2 regions of the Stenotrophomonas sp. 05N37 genome follow, and region 2 is predicted to be linked to the other one. Evidence: predicted binding sites of a transcription regulator. Region 2 holds the regulator's gene; the other holds the start of a gene.
What was found. The regulator FliA, encoded in region 2, starts transcription of late flagellar genes. The targets are predictions, from matches to a motif close to TAAAGTTTNNCNNNCNNNGGCCGATAA.
Positions count from the first base shown of each region.

Region 1 (7,829 bases), on a different contig from region 2:
CTGCTGGCCGATCCGACCCGGGACCCGCAGGTCGTTGCCGCCTCCTTCGTCGATACCGACAAGGGCGTGGCCGACACCAAGGCGGCGCTGGAAGGCGCCCGCGCCATCCTGATGGAGCGCTGGGGCGAAGATGCGGCATTGGTCGGCGAGCTGCGCAGCTGGCTGGGCGAGAATGGGGTCATCCGCGCCCGTGTCGCCGAAGGCAAGGAAGAGCAGGGCGCCAAGTACCGCGACTATTTCGATCATGCCGAATCGCTGGCGAAGATCCCCTCGCACCGGCTGCTGGCGTTGTTCCGCGCACGCCGCGAGGAAATCCTGTTCCTCGAACTGGACCCCGGCAGCGATGCCGAGGCCGGCCACGTGTACGCCGAAGGCCGCGTCGCCTACAAGGCCGGCATCCGCGACGCGGGCCGCCCCGGCGACCGCTGGCTGCTGGATGCGTGCCGCCTGACCTGGCGTGCCAAGCTGCACATGCACCTGCTGCTGGACCTGTTCAACCAGGCCCGCGAGAAGGCCGAGGCCGAGGCGATCGCGGTGTTTGGCGACAACCTCAAGGACCTGCTGCTGGCCGCGCCGGCCGGCCCCAAGACCGTGCTCGGGCTGGACCCGGGCATCCGCACAGGCTGCAAGATCGCCGTGGTGGACGCCACCGGCAAGCTGGTGGCCACCGACACCATCTACCCGCATGAACCGCGGCGGCAGTGGGACGCGTCGCTGCACACCCTCAAGCAGCTGTGCCAGAAGCACAACGTGGAGTTGATCGCGATCGGCAACGGCACCGCCAGCCGCGAGACCGACAAGCTGGCCGGCGACGTCATCAAGGCGCTGGGCGATGCCCGGTTGCAGAAGATCGTGGTCAGCGAGGCCGGCGCGTCGGTGTACTCGGCCTCGGAGTTTGCGGCCAAGGAGTTCCCGGACCTGGACGTGTCCATCCGCGGTGCGGTGTCCATCGCCCGCCGCCTGCAGGACCCGCTGGCCGAGCTGGTCAAGATCGAGCCGAAGGCGATCGGCGTGGGCCAGTACCAGCACGACGTGGACCAGTACCGGTTGGCCCGCGCGCTGGATGCGCGCGTGGAAGACTGCGTCAACGCGGTCGGCGTGGAGGTCAACACCGCCTCGGCCGCGCTGCTCGCGCGCGTGTCCGGGCTGTCCTCGACGGTGGCCGAGAACATCGTGCGCCACCGCGACGACAACGGCCCGTTCAAGCGCCGCAAGGACCTGCTCAAGGTGCCGCGCCTGGGCGACAAGACCTTCGAGCAGTGCGCCGGCTTCCTGCGCATCGCCGACGGCGACCAGCCGCTGGATGCGTCCTCGGTGCATCCCGAAGCCTATCCGGTGGTCGAACGCATCGTGGCCGCCACCGCGCGCCCGATCAAGGCGTTGATCGGCGATGGCAGCTTCCTGCGCGGGCTCAAGGCCGAACAGTTCACCGATGCGACGTTTGGCGTGCCGACCGTGCGCGACATCCTCAAGGAACTGGAAAAGCCCGGCCGCGACCCGCGCCCGGAGTTCAAGGCGGCGCAGTTCGCCGAGGGCGTGGAAGAACTCAAGGACCTCAAGGTCGGGATGATCCTCGAGGGCGTGGTCAGCAACGTGGCCGCCTTCGGTGCGTTCGTGGACATCGGCGTACACCAGGACGGCCTGATCCACATCTCCGCGCTGTCGGACACCTACGTCAAGGACCCGCGCGATGTGGTCAAGGCCGGCGACATCGTCAAAGTGAAGGTGCTGGAGGTGGACGTGGCGCGCAAGCGCATCGCCCTGACCCGGCGCCTGGATGACACCCCGGCCCCGGCCAAGGCCCCCGGCGAGCGCGATGCGCGCCCGGCCGGCGCAGGCGGTGGCCGCCGTGACGGTGGTGGGGCGGGCCCGCGCAATGGCGGCCGTGGCGGCCCGTCCGGTCCGCGCCCGGGCAGCGCCGCGCCGCCGGCCAACAACGCCCTGGCCGACGCCTTCGCCCGCGCCAAACGGGGCGGCTGAGCCTCCGCCGGGCAGGGTGCCGGGGGCCCGCCGCGTGCGGCCCCCGGCCTGTCCGGGCGGCTGCTCTGGCGGCGGCACTTCTGGTTTCACCCCGCTTTGGTCACACTTCCCCTCAAATGCCCGTAGGCTGGGGCTCGGGCGGGGAGGCCAGATGACAGTGCAGCAGGCAGGACCGGAGGACCGGGCGGGGCCCAACGCCGTGCGATCGCGCACGACGCCGCGCGCGTGGGCGTGCCGGTGAGCCACGATCGCACCGACATCGGGTCTGGCGGCGACCCCGCGCTGCGCGACATCACCGAGCGCCATCGGCGCCTGCAGATGATCATCGAGGGCACCGCCGCCGGCACCTGGGAGTGGAACATCCAGGACGGGCGGATGTGGGTCAACGAGCGCTGGGCGCAGATCGTGGGCTACACCCGCGACGAACTGGCCCCGATCACCCCGGAGACCTTCTTCCGGCTGGTCCATCCCGACGACCTGGCCCAGTCCAACGCGCTGCTCAACGAGCACATGGAAGGACGCTCGCCGCACTACGACAGCCTGTGCCGGATGCGGCACAAGAACGGCCACTGGATCTGGGTGCAGGACCGCGGCCGCGTCTACGAGTGGGATGACGCGGGGCGCCCGCTGTGGATGGCCGGCGCGCATGCCGATGTGACCGACCTGCAGAACGCGCGCCAGGACGCGGCCAACATGCGCCAGCGCCTGCAGGCGGTGGTGGATGCGTCCGACGAGGTGGCGGTGATTGCCACCGACGTGGACGGGGTGATCAACCTGTTCAATACCGGCGCGCAGAAGCTGCTGGGCTACAGCGCCGAGGACGTGATCGGCAAGGCCAACCCCGGCGTGTTCCACGACCCCGACGAAATGATGGATTACCTGCGCCCGCAGGCCGACGCGGACGGGCGCATGCCGACCGTCTTCGAGGCGCTCACCGCCCAGGCCGCACAGGGCACCTGGTCGCACCAGTGGACGTTCGTGCGCAAGGATGGCGAGCATCGCCAGGTCCGGTTGTCGATCAGCCCGCTCAACTGTGCCGGCGGCCAGCGACTGGGGTATGTGGGCATGGCCGTGGACATCACCCCGATGATCGAAGTGCGCGAGCAGGCCTACCTGGCGGCCGAGAAATTCTCCGGTGCATTCTCCTCGGCGGCGCTGGGCATGGCGCTGGTGTCGCTGGAAGGGCGCTGGATGGACGTCAACGATGCCCTGTGCGGCATCCTCGGCTACACCCGTGCCGAGTTGCTGGAGATCGACTTCCAGACCCTGACCCACCCCGACGACCTGCATGCCGACCTGGCCCTGGTCGGCGACCTGCTGGCGGGGCGCCGCGACCACTACCACATGGACAAGCGCTACCTGGGCAGGGCCGGCAACGTGGTCTGGGGCCGGTTGTCGGTGTCGCTGGTGCGCTCGGAGCACGGCGAACCGCTGCATTTCGTGTCGCAGATCCAGGACGTCACCGCCCAGCGCCAGAGCAGCCTGCAACTGCGCGACTCCGAACAGCGCACCCGGGTCACCCTGGATGCGGTGGCCGACATGGTGCTCACCCTGGACCTGCACGGCCAGATCCAATATGCCAACGCTGCGGCGACCCGCGCGCTGGCGGGTGAGGGGGCCGCGCCGCTGACCCATGGCCAGGTGCAGGACGTGATGGAGCTGACCACCGAGTACGCGCCGCGGTCGCCCCTGGACATCGCGGTGCTGCTGGACCCGGACAGCAACGCGGTGGACCTGCACTCGGACCTGCTGCTGTCGGTGGGGGCACAGCTGGTGCCGGTCGATGTGACCCGGGCCTGGCTTCGTGGCGAGGATGGACAGGTCACGGGGGCGGTCTGGGTGATCCGTGACGTCACCCAGCAGCGCGCCCGCCAGCGCGAGGCCCGCCACCTGGCCGAGGTGGACCCGTTGACCGAACTGAGCAACCGCCGCGGCTTCGAGGCGCACCTGCAGCAGGCCATCACCCGGGTGGCCCGCACCGGGCAATCGGCCTCGCTGATGTTCATCGACCTGGACAACTTCAAGCCGATCAACGACAGCCACGGCCACCTGGCCGGGGACGCCATGTTGTGGGCGGTGGCCAACGTGCTGCGCCATGGGGTGCGCGACTCGGACATCGTGGCCCGGCTGGGCGGCGACGAGTTCGCGGTGATCCTGGCCGGTTGCTCGCTCAAGCGCGCCCGCCGCATCGCCAGCGACCTGCTCGAATCGGTGCGGAGCCTGACCATCCCGTGGGACCTGCAGCGGCTCAGCGTGGGCGCCAGCATCGGCATCGCGGCGATCGGCGGCAACATGAGCGTGGATTCGGCCGTGGCCGCCGCCGATGCCCAGTGCTACCGGGCCAAGGCGCTGGGCAAGAACAACGTCCAGGTCGAGGTGCCGCTCGGCCAGGCCAGCGACCCGCTGGACGCGGTCGAGACCAGCGAGGGCGGCGAGGGCTGAGCCCGCCGCCCGGGCCGCCCCCTTTGATTGGTCCGCCCTAAACTTTCCTCAGCGCCAGTCGATACCGGTATTGGAGCCACCTTCGCGTGGGTCCGCGCTGGCCCTTGGCTGCCCCCCCGCTCGTGTGGCCGGGACCGCGTGCCTTTGCAACACAGCGTCTGCAGGAAGCAGGACCATGTTGTACAAGCCGCAGGAATGACGCCAGCCCACGGGTGTCTTCGCACGTCCCCAAGCCAACCGATGTGCCGGCGGGCATGTTGCCCGCCGGATCCCACCAGCTACCGGGCACCGAGGATCAGATGATGCTTACTTCAGGCATGCATGCGCATGTGCAGGAACAGGTTGCCGACGCCGGCGTTTCGCCGTGGCGCGCACTGGTTGCACCGTTCGTAGCCCGCCGCGATGCGCGCGGCACCGCCGATGCCGCCCAGCAGCGGCGCCAGCGCGAGCTGGAGGCGCAGGTCGCCGCGCTGCACCGGGTGCAGGCGGTGATCGAATTCGACCTGGACGGGACCATCCTCCACGCCAACGACAACTTCCTGCAGGCCGTGGGCTACGCGCTGGAGGAAATCCAGGGCCGGCACCATGCGATGTTCGTCGACCCGGCCCTTGCCCAGAGCCTGGAGTACCGGGAGTTCTGGGCCAAGCTCGGGCGCGGCGAGTACGACGCCGGGCAGTACCGCCGGCTGGGCAAGGGCGGCCGCGAGATCTGGATCCAAGCCTCCTACAACCCGGTGCTGGATGCCAACGGGCGTCCCTACAAGGTGGTGAAATTCGCCACCGACATCACCGCGCAGATGCAGCAGGCCGCCGATGTCTCCGGCCAGCTGGCGGCGATCAACAAATCGCAGGCGGTGATCGAGTTCGGCCTGGATGGCCGCATCCTGTCGGCCAACGACAATTTCCTGGCCACCACCGGCTACACGCTGGACGAGGTGCGTGGCCAGCACCATGCGATTTTCGTCGACCCCGAGCACCGCCAGAGCCTGGAATACCGCCAGTTCTGGGAGAAGCTGGGGCGCGGCGAGTATGACGCCGGCCAGTACAGGCGCTTTGGCAAAGGCGGCCGGGAGGTCTGGATCCAGGCTTCCTACAACCCGATCTTCGACATGAACGGGCGTCCGTTCAAGGTGGTCAAGTACGCCACCGACATCACCGCCCAGGTGCGCGACAGCCAGGCCATGCAGCAAGCCGTCGCGCAGACCCGCGAGGTGGTGGCCGCGGCGCAGGGCGGCGACCTCACCGGGCACATCGCCACCGCGGACAAGACCGGCCACATCGCCGAGCTGTGCGAAGGCATCAACGCGCTGGTCGATGCGATGGCCACGATCATCGGCCAGATCAAGTTCGCCGCCGATACCATCGCGGTGGGCGCCAGCGAGATCGCCGAAGGCAACAGCGACCTGTCGGTCCGCACCGAGCAGCAGGCGGCGTCGCTGGAGGAAACCGCGGTCTCGATGAAGGGCCTCACCGCGACCGTGCAGCAGACCGCCGCCAACGCGCGCCAGGCCAGCGAACTGGCGATCGGCGCGGTAGACGTGGCTGCGCAGGGCGGCCACGTCGTGCACGAAGTGGTCTCCACGATGGCGCTGATCAACGCATCGTCGCGCCGCATCGTGGACATCATCGGGGTGATCGACGGCATCGCCTTCCAGACCAACATCCTCGCGCTGAATGCCGCCGTGGAGGCCGCGCGTGCCGGTGAGCATGGCCGTGGTTTCGCCGTGGTCGCCACCGAGATCCGCGAACTGTCGCAGCGCTCGGCCAGTGCGGCCAAGGAGATCAAACAGCTCATTGCCGACTCCGTGGAGAAGGTGGGCACCGGCACCGGCCAGGTCGAGAGTGCAGGGCGCACCATGGATGAGATCGTGGTCAACGTGAAGCGGGTCAGCGCACTGGTCACCGAGATCAGCGCGGTGGCCCAGCAGCAGAGCGAGAGCATCGGCCAGATCAACCAGGCGGTCGATCACATCGACCAGAGCACCCAGCAGAACGCCGCGCTGGTGGAAGAAGCCTCCGCGGCCGCGCGCAGCATGGAAGAGCAGGCCACGCAGTTGCTGCAGACGGTGGCGGCGTTCCGGGTGGATGCGGGCAAGGGCGCGCCACGCGCGGCGGGCGGCCACGTGGCGCACGTTGGGCATCCGCCGCTGCGCCTGGTCTAGGCAGGGGCGATCACGCCACGGCGCGATGCCGGCAGCAGGGTCCCTGCGGGACCCTGTGCGCGGCGTGTCGCATCGGAATCGTTGCAAAACCCGTCACTGAAACCGCTTTTACCACTCCTTGCATGGTGTGCCTGGGGGTGGGGTGGTCTCCTAGCGGGTACGCGTCGAACGCCCATTCGGGCAATGCGCACGTCGTCCGCCGTACAGACCGCCCGCGCTTTCAAAGAAACGAAATGCTCCATCTCAATCGATCCCGCCCCCGGGCCAACCGCCAGCGCGGCATCACCCTGGTCGAGCTGATCGTCGCCATCGGCGCCCTGGCGGTGTTGCTGGCGGTCACCGTTCCCGGCTACCGGCACCACACCGCACGCTCGCGCATCAGCGCGATGCTGGAGGAACTCTCGCACGGCAAGGCCGGCGCCGAGTGGCTGGTCAACACCGGCGCGCAGGGCGACTACGTCAGCAACCCCGGCATGGTTGGCCTGCAGGGAACGTCCTCGCTCTGCACCACCATCGTGGTGGACATCATCGTTCCCGCCCGCACGGCACACCTGTATTGCGGCGGCGAATTCCTCGACTTCGTCGCCCTCGACTACAGCGTCGATCAGGGCTGGCAGTGCACGACCAGCGCGTCGCGTGCAGCCCCCCACAACGAGTGGGCACCGGCAGGCTGCACCGCCGTGCTTGAGCGCCTGTCACCTTGAACGCGCGGCCGGTTGCCGTGCTTGCATCCGGGCCGCCGCTGCGGATACCGGCCGGGGTCACCAGCCTGTGGGTACAACTGCGCGGCAGTACCGTCATCGAGGGCCGCGAGGGCCGGCTGGAACTGCGTCGCGGCGGATGGCTCATGCTCGGCCCCGATTCGACGCCGCTGCTGCGCGCGGGCCGCCTCGGGATCTGCGCCGGCGTTTGCCTGTCCTCCGATACGCTGGAGGCACTGGGCACAGGCGCCGGGCCGATGTACCCCGGCGTCGGCCAGATGCCAGCGGCCGAACTGCGGATGGCGATCCAACTGTGGCGTCGGCGCGCGTCCGCACCGGCCAGCAAGGCGCAGGGCCATGCGGATCTGCGCCCGTTGCTGCTGCTCATGGCCGACCAGCAACGCGGGATCGCGGCCCGCGCCGCACACTGCCCGGGCCACTCGCCAGCGCGCAGGCAGCAGGTGTTGGCCACGCTGCAGACCGCCTGCCTGATCATGCACGGCCATACCGAGCGCGCTGTCCCTTCACGCGAGCTCGCCAACCG
Region 1 is NZ_JBFTNG010000001.1:3,387-11,215, reverse strand. It holds gene AC1DGC_RS00055 (Tex family protein) at 1-1,980, shown strand, start outside; gene AC1DGC_RS00050 (PAS domain S-box protein) at 2,218-4,422, shown strand; gene AC1DGC_RS00045 (methyl-accepting chemotaxis protein) at 4,722-6,584, shown strand; gene AC1DGC_RS00040 (pilin) at 6,818-7,288, shown strand; gene AC1DGC_RS00035 (AraC family transcriptional regulator) at 7,285-7,829, shown strand, end outside.
Region 1: a site for FliA is predicted at 4,461-4,487, ahead of AC1DGC_RS00045 (methyl-accepting chemotaxis protein). Genes of this name have one in related genera too.

Region 2 (7,829 bases):
AGCAGGGCCTCGAATTCGTCTTCGCCGATCAGGCCGTCATTGGCCTTGTTCGCCGGCACCACGGCGGTGGGCGCGGCGCCGCCGTGCAACGTGTCGAGCAGGGCCTCGAACTCGTCGTCGGTGATCAACTCGCCGCTGGTCGGTGCCGCCGCAGCGGCGGCCACCGGTGCCGGCGTGGCCGGCCCGTTGACGTCGAACTGCGCGATCAGCTCCGGCGGCGCATAGCCGGGCTCGGTGCCGGCCGAGACCGAATCGAGCATCGACTGCAGGTAGTCCAGCGATTGCTGGGCCGCATCGAAGTGATGGGCCTGCAGCACCGCCTTGCCCGACCGCGCCATGCCCAGGGTTTCCTCGGCGGCGTGGCACAGTTCGACCATCGCCTGGATGCCGAGGAACCCGGCACCGCCCTTGAGGGTGTGGAAGCCGCGGAACACCGCGTTGAGCTGGTCGCTGTCCTGGGGCGACTGCTCCAGCGACACCAGCTGTTCGCCGAGGCGATCCAGGATTTCCTGGGCCTCGAGGATGAAATCGGCGGCAATATCGTCTGGAACAGCGCTCATGGTGTTACAGCCCCAAATCGGAAAGCAGGTCGTCAGCGTCGACCTGTGACACCTGGTGGCGATCCAGACCGTTCACGGCCGGGCCGGCCAGGCCGTTGTCGCGCTTGTGCGCGCTGTCGTCCTGCGGCGGCAGGCCGAGCGCGCCGAAGCCCTCGTGCACGCGGCGCACGATGCCCACCACGCGGCGGATGATCTGCCCGGTCAGGTCCTGGTAGCTCTGGGTGAGCGCGATCTCGGTGAGGTTGTGGCGGATCCGGTCCAGCTGCTGGTCCTGGTCGGCCGTCAAGCCATTGGCGCGCAGCTGCTCGGTGAGCGTGCGGCATTCCTCGGCCAGGTCCAGGGTGCGGTGGGTGGCCTGCTCGGTCATCGCCACCACGTGGTCCAGGCGTGCGCAGGCATCGTCCAGTTCGCCGGCCTCGCTGGGCAGGCTGGGCAGTTCGCCCAACGCCTGGCCCAACTCGCGGGCGAGCCGGTTCAGCCCGGCCATCATCGGCTGGGTACGCAACGCGGCCAGCGCGTCGATTTCCCGCCGCCAGCCGGCTTCGTCGCCGCTTTCCAGCGCGGCCAGGGCATCCTGCAGGCGCTGCACCAGCGCCGATTTGTCGCGGAGGGTTTCCATCAGGCGCTCGCCGCCAGGCGTTCGAAGATCTTGCCGAGCTTTTCTTCCAGGGTCTGGGCGGTGAAAGGCTTGATGATGTAGCCGTTGACGCCGGACTGGGCCGCTTCGATGATCTGCTCGCGCTTGGCTTCGGCGGTCACCATCAGCACCGGCAACGTCTTCAGCTTGGCGTCGGCGCGGATCGCCTTGAGCAGGTCGATCCCGGTCATCACCGGCATGTTCCAGTCGGTGACCACGAAATCGAACGACTGGCTCTGCAACAGAGACAGCGCGGCATGCCCGTCCTCGGCTTCGGCCGTATTGGTGAAGCCCAGATCGCCCAGCAGGTTCTTGACGATACGACGCATGGTCGAGAAATCGTCGACGATCAGGATACGCATGTTCTTGTTCAAAGCACTTTCCTCGGTATCAATGGTTCTCGAGGCCGGCGTCGGCCGCCTCGAAGATCTTCAGTCGGCCACGCAGGCGCAGGACCGCCTGGCCGTGGATCTGGCAGACGCGCGACTCGCTGACACCGAGTACCGCGCCGATCTCCTTCAGATTCAGTTCCTGCTCGTAGTACAGCGACAGCACCAGCTGCTCGCGCTCGGGCAGCAGCCCGATCGCATTGCCCAGCTCGCGGCCGAATTCGCCGCGCTCAAGCACCTGCTGCGGGGTCGGGCCACCCTGGGCGACGGTATCCAGCTCGCCCTGGTCTTCGATCCGAGACTCCAGGCTCAGCACCTGGCCGCGCGCGGCGTCTTCCATCAGCCGCAGGTAGTCCGGCAGGGGCATGTCCATCGCCGCGGCCACTTCGGTGGCGCTGGCGGCACGGCCGGTGCTCTGCTCCAGGCGGCGGATGGTGGAGGCGGCGTCGCGGGCGCGGCGGTGCACCGAACGCGGCACCCAGTCGCCGCGGCGGATCTCGTCGATCATCGAGCCGCGGATGCGGATCGAGGCATAGGTTTCGAACGAGGCGCCCTGGTCGGCGTCGTAGCTGCGCGAGGCCTCGATCAGGCCCATCATGCCGGCCTGGATGAGGTCATCCACTTCCACGCTCGCCGGCAACCGGGCGGCCAGGTGATGGGCGATCCGCCGGACCAGGTCGGAGTGCTGTGCGATGCACTCGTTGGCGGCCGTGCGTTGCACCTCTTTGTATTGTGCGGCGCCTTTCATGCGGTCACCCCGCGTTGCTTGAGGATGCGTTCCAGGAAGAATTCGACCCCGCCTCGCGGCTCGGTCGGTGCCTGCCAGCGGGCGGTGCGGCGGGCGATCTCGGTGATCGCCTGCGCGGCCGGGCTGGACGGGTAGGCCTTGACCACCGGCTGCTGGCGCTGCACCGACAGGCGCAGCCAGTCGTCCTGCGGCACGCAGCCCAGGTAGTTGAGCGAGACATCAGCGAGGAATTTCTCGCAGACCCGGGTCAGCTTTTCGTAGAGCACGCGGCCTTCGTTGGGGTCGCGGACCATGTTGGCCACCACCTGGATACGGTCCACGCCGCGCTCGCGCGAGAGCACCTTGATCAGCGCATAGGCGTCGGTGATCGAGGCCGGCTCGTCGCAGACCACCACCACGGTGTCCTGCGCGGCCTGGCAGAAGGTCAGCACGCCGTCGGTGATGCCGGCGGCGGTGTCCACCACCATGAAGTCCAGCTCACGCTCCAGTTCGGAGAACACGTTGACCAGGCCCACGTGCTCGGCCGGCTGCAGCTCGGCCATGTGGCGGCGGCCGGACGCGGCCGGCACCACCAGCACGCCGCCCGGGCCTTCCAGGATCACTTCTTCCAGGGTGCAGCGCCCGGCGACCAGGTCGGCCAGGGTCACCTTGGGCTGCAGGCCCAGGATCACGTCGATGTTGGCCAGCCCGAGATCGGCGTCCAGCAGCAGCGTGCGCTTGCCCATGTCGGCGAGCGCCACGGCCAGGTTGGCCGACACGTTGGTCTTGCCCACGCCGCCCTTGCCGCCGGTGACGGCGATGGTGCGCACGGGGCCCAGCGGCTGGCTGCGGGTGGCCGACAGCGGGAAGGTCTTGGTCAGCTTGGCATACTCACGCGACGGCATGGTTCAACTCCGGGTTGCAGGGCATATCGGCCGCGCGGCGCAAATCTTCAAGGCGAAGTACAAGATTGGCCGCACTGGCCCGGTGCAGGTCTTCGGGAACGTCCTGGCCATCGGTGACCCAGGTGATCGGCAGGCGGTGGTCCACGGCCACCGACAGGGCGGTGCCGAAGCGGCCGGTTTCGTCCAGCTTGCTCAGCACCACGCCCTGCGGGTTGGCGGCGCTGAAGCGGCGGACCACTTCGTCCATGTCGCCAAAGCTGGTGTTGGCCGGCAGCACCAGCAGGGTGCGGATCTGCTGGGCGGCGCGCAGCCAGTGCAGCTGGGCAGCCAGGGCGCGGTCGCGCGGGCCCAGCCCGGCGGTGTCGATCAGCACCAGCTTGTAGTCCTGCAGGCGCTCCAGCAGCTGGTTGAGGTCGCTGCCGCTGTTGGCCTCGTGCACCGCGATGCCGAGCTGGCGGCCGAAGCCGTAGAGCTGCTCGCGGGCGCCGATGCGGCCGGTGTCGGTGGTGACCAGGGCCACGTCGCGGGCGGCGTGCTTCTCGGCGAAGCGGGAGGCCAGCTTGGCGATGGTGGTGGTCTTGCCGGCGCCGGTTGGGCCGACCAGGGCGATGACGCCGCCCGATTCCAGCGGGTCGACCGGGGCGATCGGCAGCTTCTTGGACAGCAGGCCGAGCATCAGCCCGCGGCCGCGGTGGGCTTCGGTGTCCAGCGGGATCTGCATGGCCACGTCGCGGCTGATGCCGGCGTCGAAGCCGTATTCGTCCATCAGGTCCAGGGCGGCGGCACGCACCGGCGAGCCGCGCAGGCGTTCGTCGGTGAAGCGGTGCATCTCGCGTTCGATCACCTGGCGCATGCCGGCCACTTCATGGCGCAGTTGGCGCAGTTCTTCGTCATCGCGCGGCACCACCACCAGCTCGGCGGCGGGCAGCGGCTGGGCCTGGGCCGGTTCGGCGAGAACCGGCAGGGCCACCGGCGCGGTTGCGACCGGTGCGCTGCCAACCTGTTCCTGGACCATGGCCGGCGCGTCCAGACGCGGCTCGAATGCCATCGGGGCCGGCACGGCGGCCTGCACCGGTGCCGGTGCGGCGACCATGGCCGGGGCCGCAACCGGAGCCGGGATCGCGACCGCGGCCGGGATCGCCGGCACGGTGACGCTCACCGGCAGCGGCGGCATCGCCACCTGTGCCGCAGGCACGTGCATCTGGAAGTGCGGTTCGTCGTCCAGCGGCGGGTCGATGATGAAGCGCGCGCGGTTGATCGGTGCCGGTGCGGCGACCGGTGCAGCCTCGACGATCGCGGCCAGCGTCTCCACCGGCGCCGGGGAGGCGGCCGCGGCCTGTTCGACGTTGAACGGGGCGAAGATCTGCTCCGGCAGTGCGGCGGCGCGCAGCGACGGGGCGACGGCCTGCGCCAGGGTGGCGGCAAAGCCGGTGCTGCCGCGCGGCGGCACGATTTCGTTGGCCGAATCCAGGGTGCGACCGGTCGCGCCGACCGCGGCGCGGGCCAGCGCGGCCACGGCGGAGGTGGTGGCGGCCACCGGCTCTGCGACGGCGACCGGCTTGCGGCGGGTCACCGCGGCGATCACCGCATCGGCGGCATTGCGCGGTCGCGGTGCCGGCGCCGGCGCCACATCCTTGCGGGCCGCTTCCAGGGCACGCTGCACGGCGCCTTCGTCATAGTTCGCCGCGGCCACGATCTCCACGCCTTCCTCGATCCGCCGGTTGGACAGGATCACCGCATCAGGACCGTGTTCCTTGCGTACCAGGTTCATGGCCGAGCGCATATCGGAGGCGACGAAGCGTTTGATTTTCATGCTGTGGTACCGGGACTGGGGCGGCGGGGTGGTGGAAGGGAAGCGCTGGTTGTCGGTGGTCTGCACGGTCCGGGTTTCCCTTTATGTCCTGCTGCGTTGATATCGAATGGGGGTGTGTCTGTTTTCTGGCGCATCACCGTCGGGGTTCCGGCGTCAGCTGATCGTGCCGACCAGCTTCAACCGTTTGTCCTCGGGGACCTCGCTGTAGGCCAGCACCGACAGCGAGGGGACGCTGTGGCGCACCAGCCGTGCCAGCGCGGCACGCACCGGGCCCGGTACCAGCACGACCGCCGGCTCGTTCTTCGCTTCCTGCTTGCCGACGCATTCGGCCAGGCTTTGATGCAGTCGCTCGGCGAGTCCGGGTTCCAGCGCGGCGCCGTTGCCCTGCGTGGACTCCTGCAAGACGCGTTCCAGTTGTGGGTTGAGGGTGAACACCGGCAGCTCCGCCGACATCCCGGCGATCTCCTGCACGATGAAACGGCCCAGCGCGTTGCGCACCGCCGCGGTCAGCACCGAGGGGTCCTGGCTGTTGGGCGCGTTCTCGACCAGCGACTCGACGATCTTGCGCAGCTGGCGGATCGGAATGCGCTCGATCAGCAGGTTCTGCAGCACCCGCACCACCGCCGACAGCGGCAGCGACTTGGGCGTGAGGTCTTCGACCAGCTTGGGCGCGCTCTTGGCCAGGTTGGCCAGCAGCTGCTGCACTTCTTCGTGGCCGAGCAGCTCGGGGGCGTGTTCGCGGATCAGGTGCGACAGGTGGGTGGCCACCACCGTGGCCGGGTCGACCACGGTGTAGCCCATCGATTCGGCGTGCGCGCGCTGGTGCGGCTGGATCCAGGTGGCGTCCAGGCCGAAGGCCGGGTCCTTGCCGGCGATGCCGTCCAGTGTGCCCAGGGCGCTGCCCGGGTCGAGCGCGAGTTCGCGGTCGGGGTGGATGTCGGCGGTGGCCACCGGCACGCCGTGGATCAGCAGGCGGTAGCCGCTGGCCGGCAGTTCCAGGTTGTCGCGGATGTGCACCGAGGGAATCAGGAAGCCGATGTCGTGGGTGAGCTTGCGGCGCACGCCCTTGATCCGCGCCATCAATTCGCCGCCCTGGTTCTTGTCCACCAGCGGGATCAGCCGGTAGCCCACTTCCAGGCCCAGCGGGTCGACCGGGCGCAGTTCGTCCCAGGTCAGCTCGGCGGTGGGCGAGGGCGCCGCGCCGGGCAGGCCCAGGGTTTCGCCGCGGCCGGCGGCCGGGGTCTCGGCGACGCGCTCTGCGGCGGTGCTCTTCTTCCAGGCCTTCCAGGCCACGAAGCCGAGGATGGCGGCCAGCGTCAAGAAGGCGACGTTGGGCATGCCCGGGACCAGGCCGACCACGCCCATGATCGCCGCGGCGATGGTCAGCGCACGGTACTGGCCGAACACCTGGCCCATCATGGCCTGTGCCATGTCCTGCGAGCGCGAGGCGCGGGTGACCAGCATGGCCACCGCCGAGGACACCAGCAGGGCGGGCAGCTGCGCCACCAGGCCGTCACCGATGGACAGCAGGGTGTAGGTCGCGGCGGCTTCGCCGAACGGCATGCCGTGCTGGAGCACGCCCACGGCCAGGCCGCCGAGCAGGTTGATGAACAGGATCAGGATGCCGGCGATGGCGTCGCCGCGGATGAACTTGCTGGCACCGTCCATCGCACCGTAGAAGTCCGCTTCCTCGCGCACTTCCTCGCGCCGGGCCTTGGCCTCCTCACGCGTCAGCAAACCGGCGTTGAGGTCGGCATCGATGGCCATCTGCTTGCCGGGCATGGCATCGAGGATGAAGCGGGCGGTCACTTCCGACACGCGCCCGGCACCCTTGGTGATGACCACGAAGTTGATGATGGTCAGGATCGCGAACACCACGATACCGACGGCGTAGTTGCCGCCGATCACGAACTCGCCGAACGCGGCGATCACCTTGCCGGCCGCCTCGTGGCCGTTCTGGCCGTTGAGCAGGATCACGCGGGTGGAGGCCACGTTCAGCGCCAGCCGCAGCATGGTGGTGATCAGCAGCACGATCGGGAAGATGGTGAAGTCCAGCGGGCGCTTCACGTACACCACCGCCAGCAGCACCATCAGCGAGATGGCGATGTTGAAGGTGAACAGCGCATCCAGCACCGGGGCGGCCAGCGGCACCACCACCATGGCCAGCAGCGCCAGCACGATCAGCGGGGCGCCCAGGCCGTTGCGGATCATGTCCAGGGCCTTGCGTGCGTTCATGCCGGCACCGGCGGGCTGGGCGCTCACGGGCGGCCTCCCGTGCCGAACTCATCCACATCGATGCTGGGCGCAGCCGGCATCGGCCCGCCGCGCCAGGTGCGCAGCTGGTACACGTAGGACAGAACCTGGGCCACGGCCGAATACAGTCTCACGGGAATTTCCTTTCCAAGTTGACCTTCCCGATACAAGGCGCGTGCCAAAGGCGGGGCGGAGACGATGGCGACCTTGTTGCCGTCGGCCACTTCACGGATGCGCAGGGCGGTTTCGTCCACGCCCAGGGCCACCACGGTGGGCGCGCCCATCTTGCCGCCCTCGTACTTGAGGGCCACCGCGTAGTGGGTGGGGTTGACCACCACCACGTCGGCGGTGGGCACCGCTTCCATCATCCGGCGGTTGGACAGCTGCTGCTGCAGCTGGCGGATGCGGCCCTTCACCTCGGGGCTGCCCTCGCTTTCCTTCATTTCCCGGCGCAGCTCTTCACGGGTCATCTTCAGCTTGCGCATCCAGTTCCAGCGCTGGTACGGCGCATCGATGGCGGCCAGCAGCATCATTGCCCCGCCGGT
Region 2 is NZ_JBFTNG010000006.1:23,285-31,113, reverse strand. It holds gene AC1DGC_RS15835 (chemotaxis protein CheA) at 1-560, opposite strand, end outside; gene AC1DGC_RS15830 (protein phosphatase CheZ) at 565-1,179, opposite strand; gene cheY (chemotaxis response regulator CheY) at 1,179-1,571, opposite strand; gene AC1DGC_RS15820 (RNA polymerase sigma factor FliA) at 1,588-2,334, opposite strand; gene AC1DGC_RS15815 (MinD/ParA family ATP-binding protein) at 2,331-3,218, opposite strand; gene flhF (flagellar biosynthesis protein FlhF) at 3,205-5,031, opposite strand; gene flhA (flagellar biosynthesis protein FlhA) at 5,185-7,266, opposite strand; gene flhB (flagellar biosynthesis protein FlhB) at 7,290-7,829, opposite strand, start outside.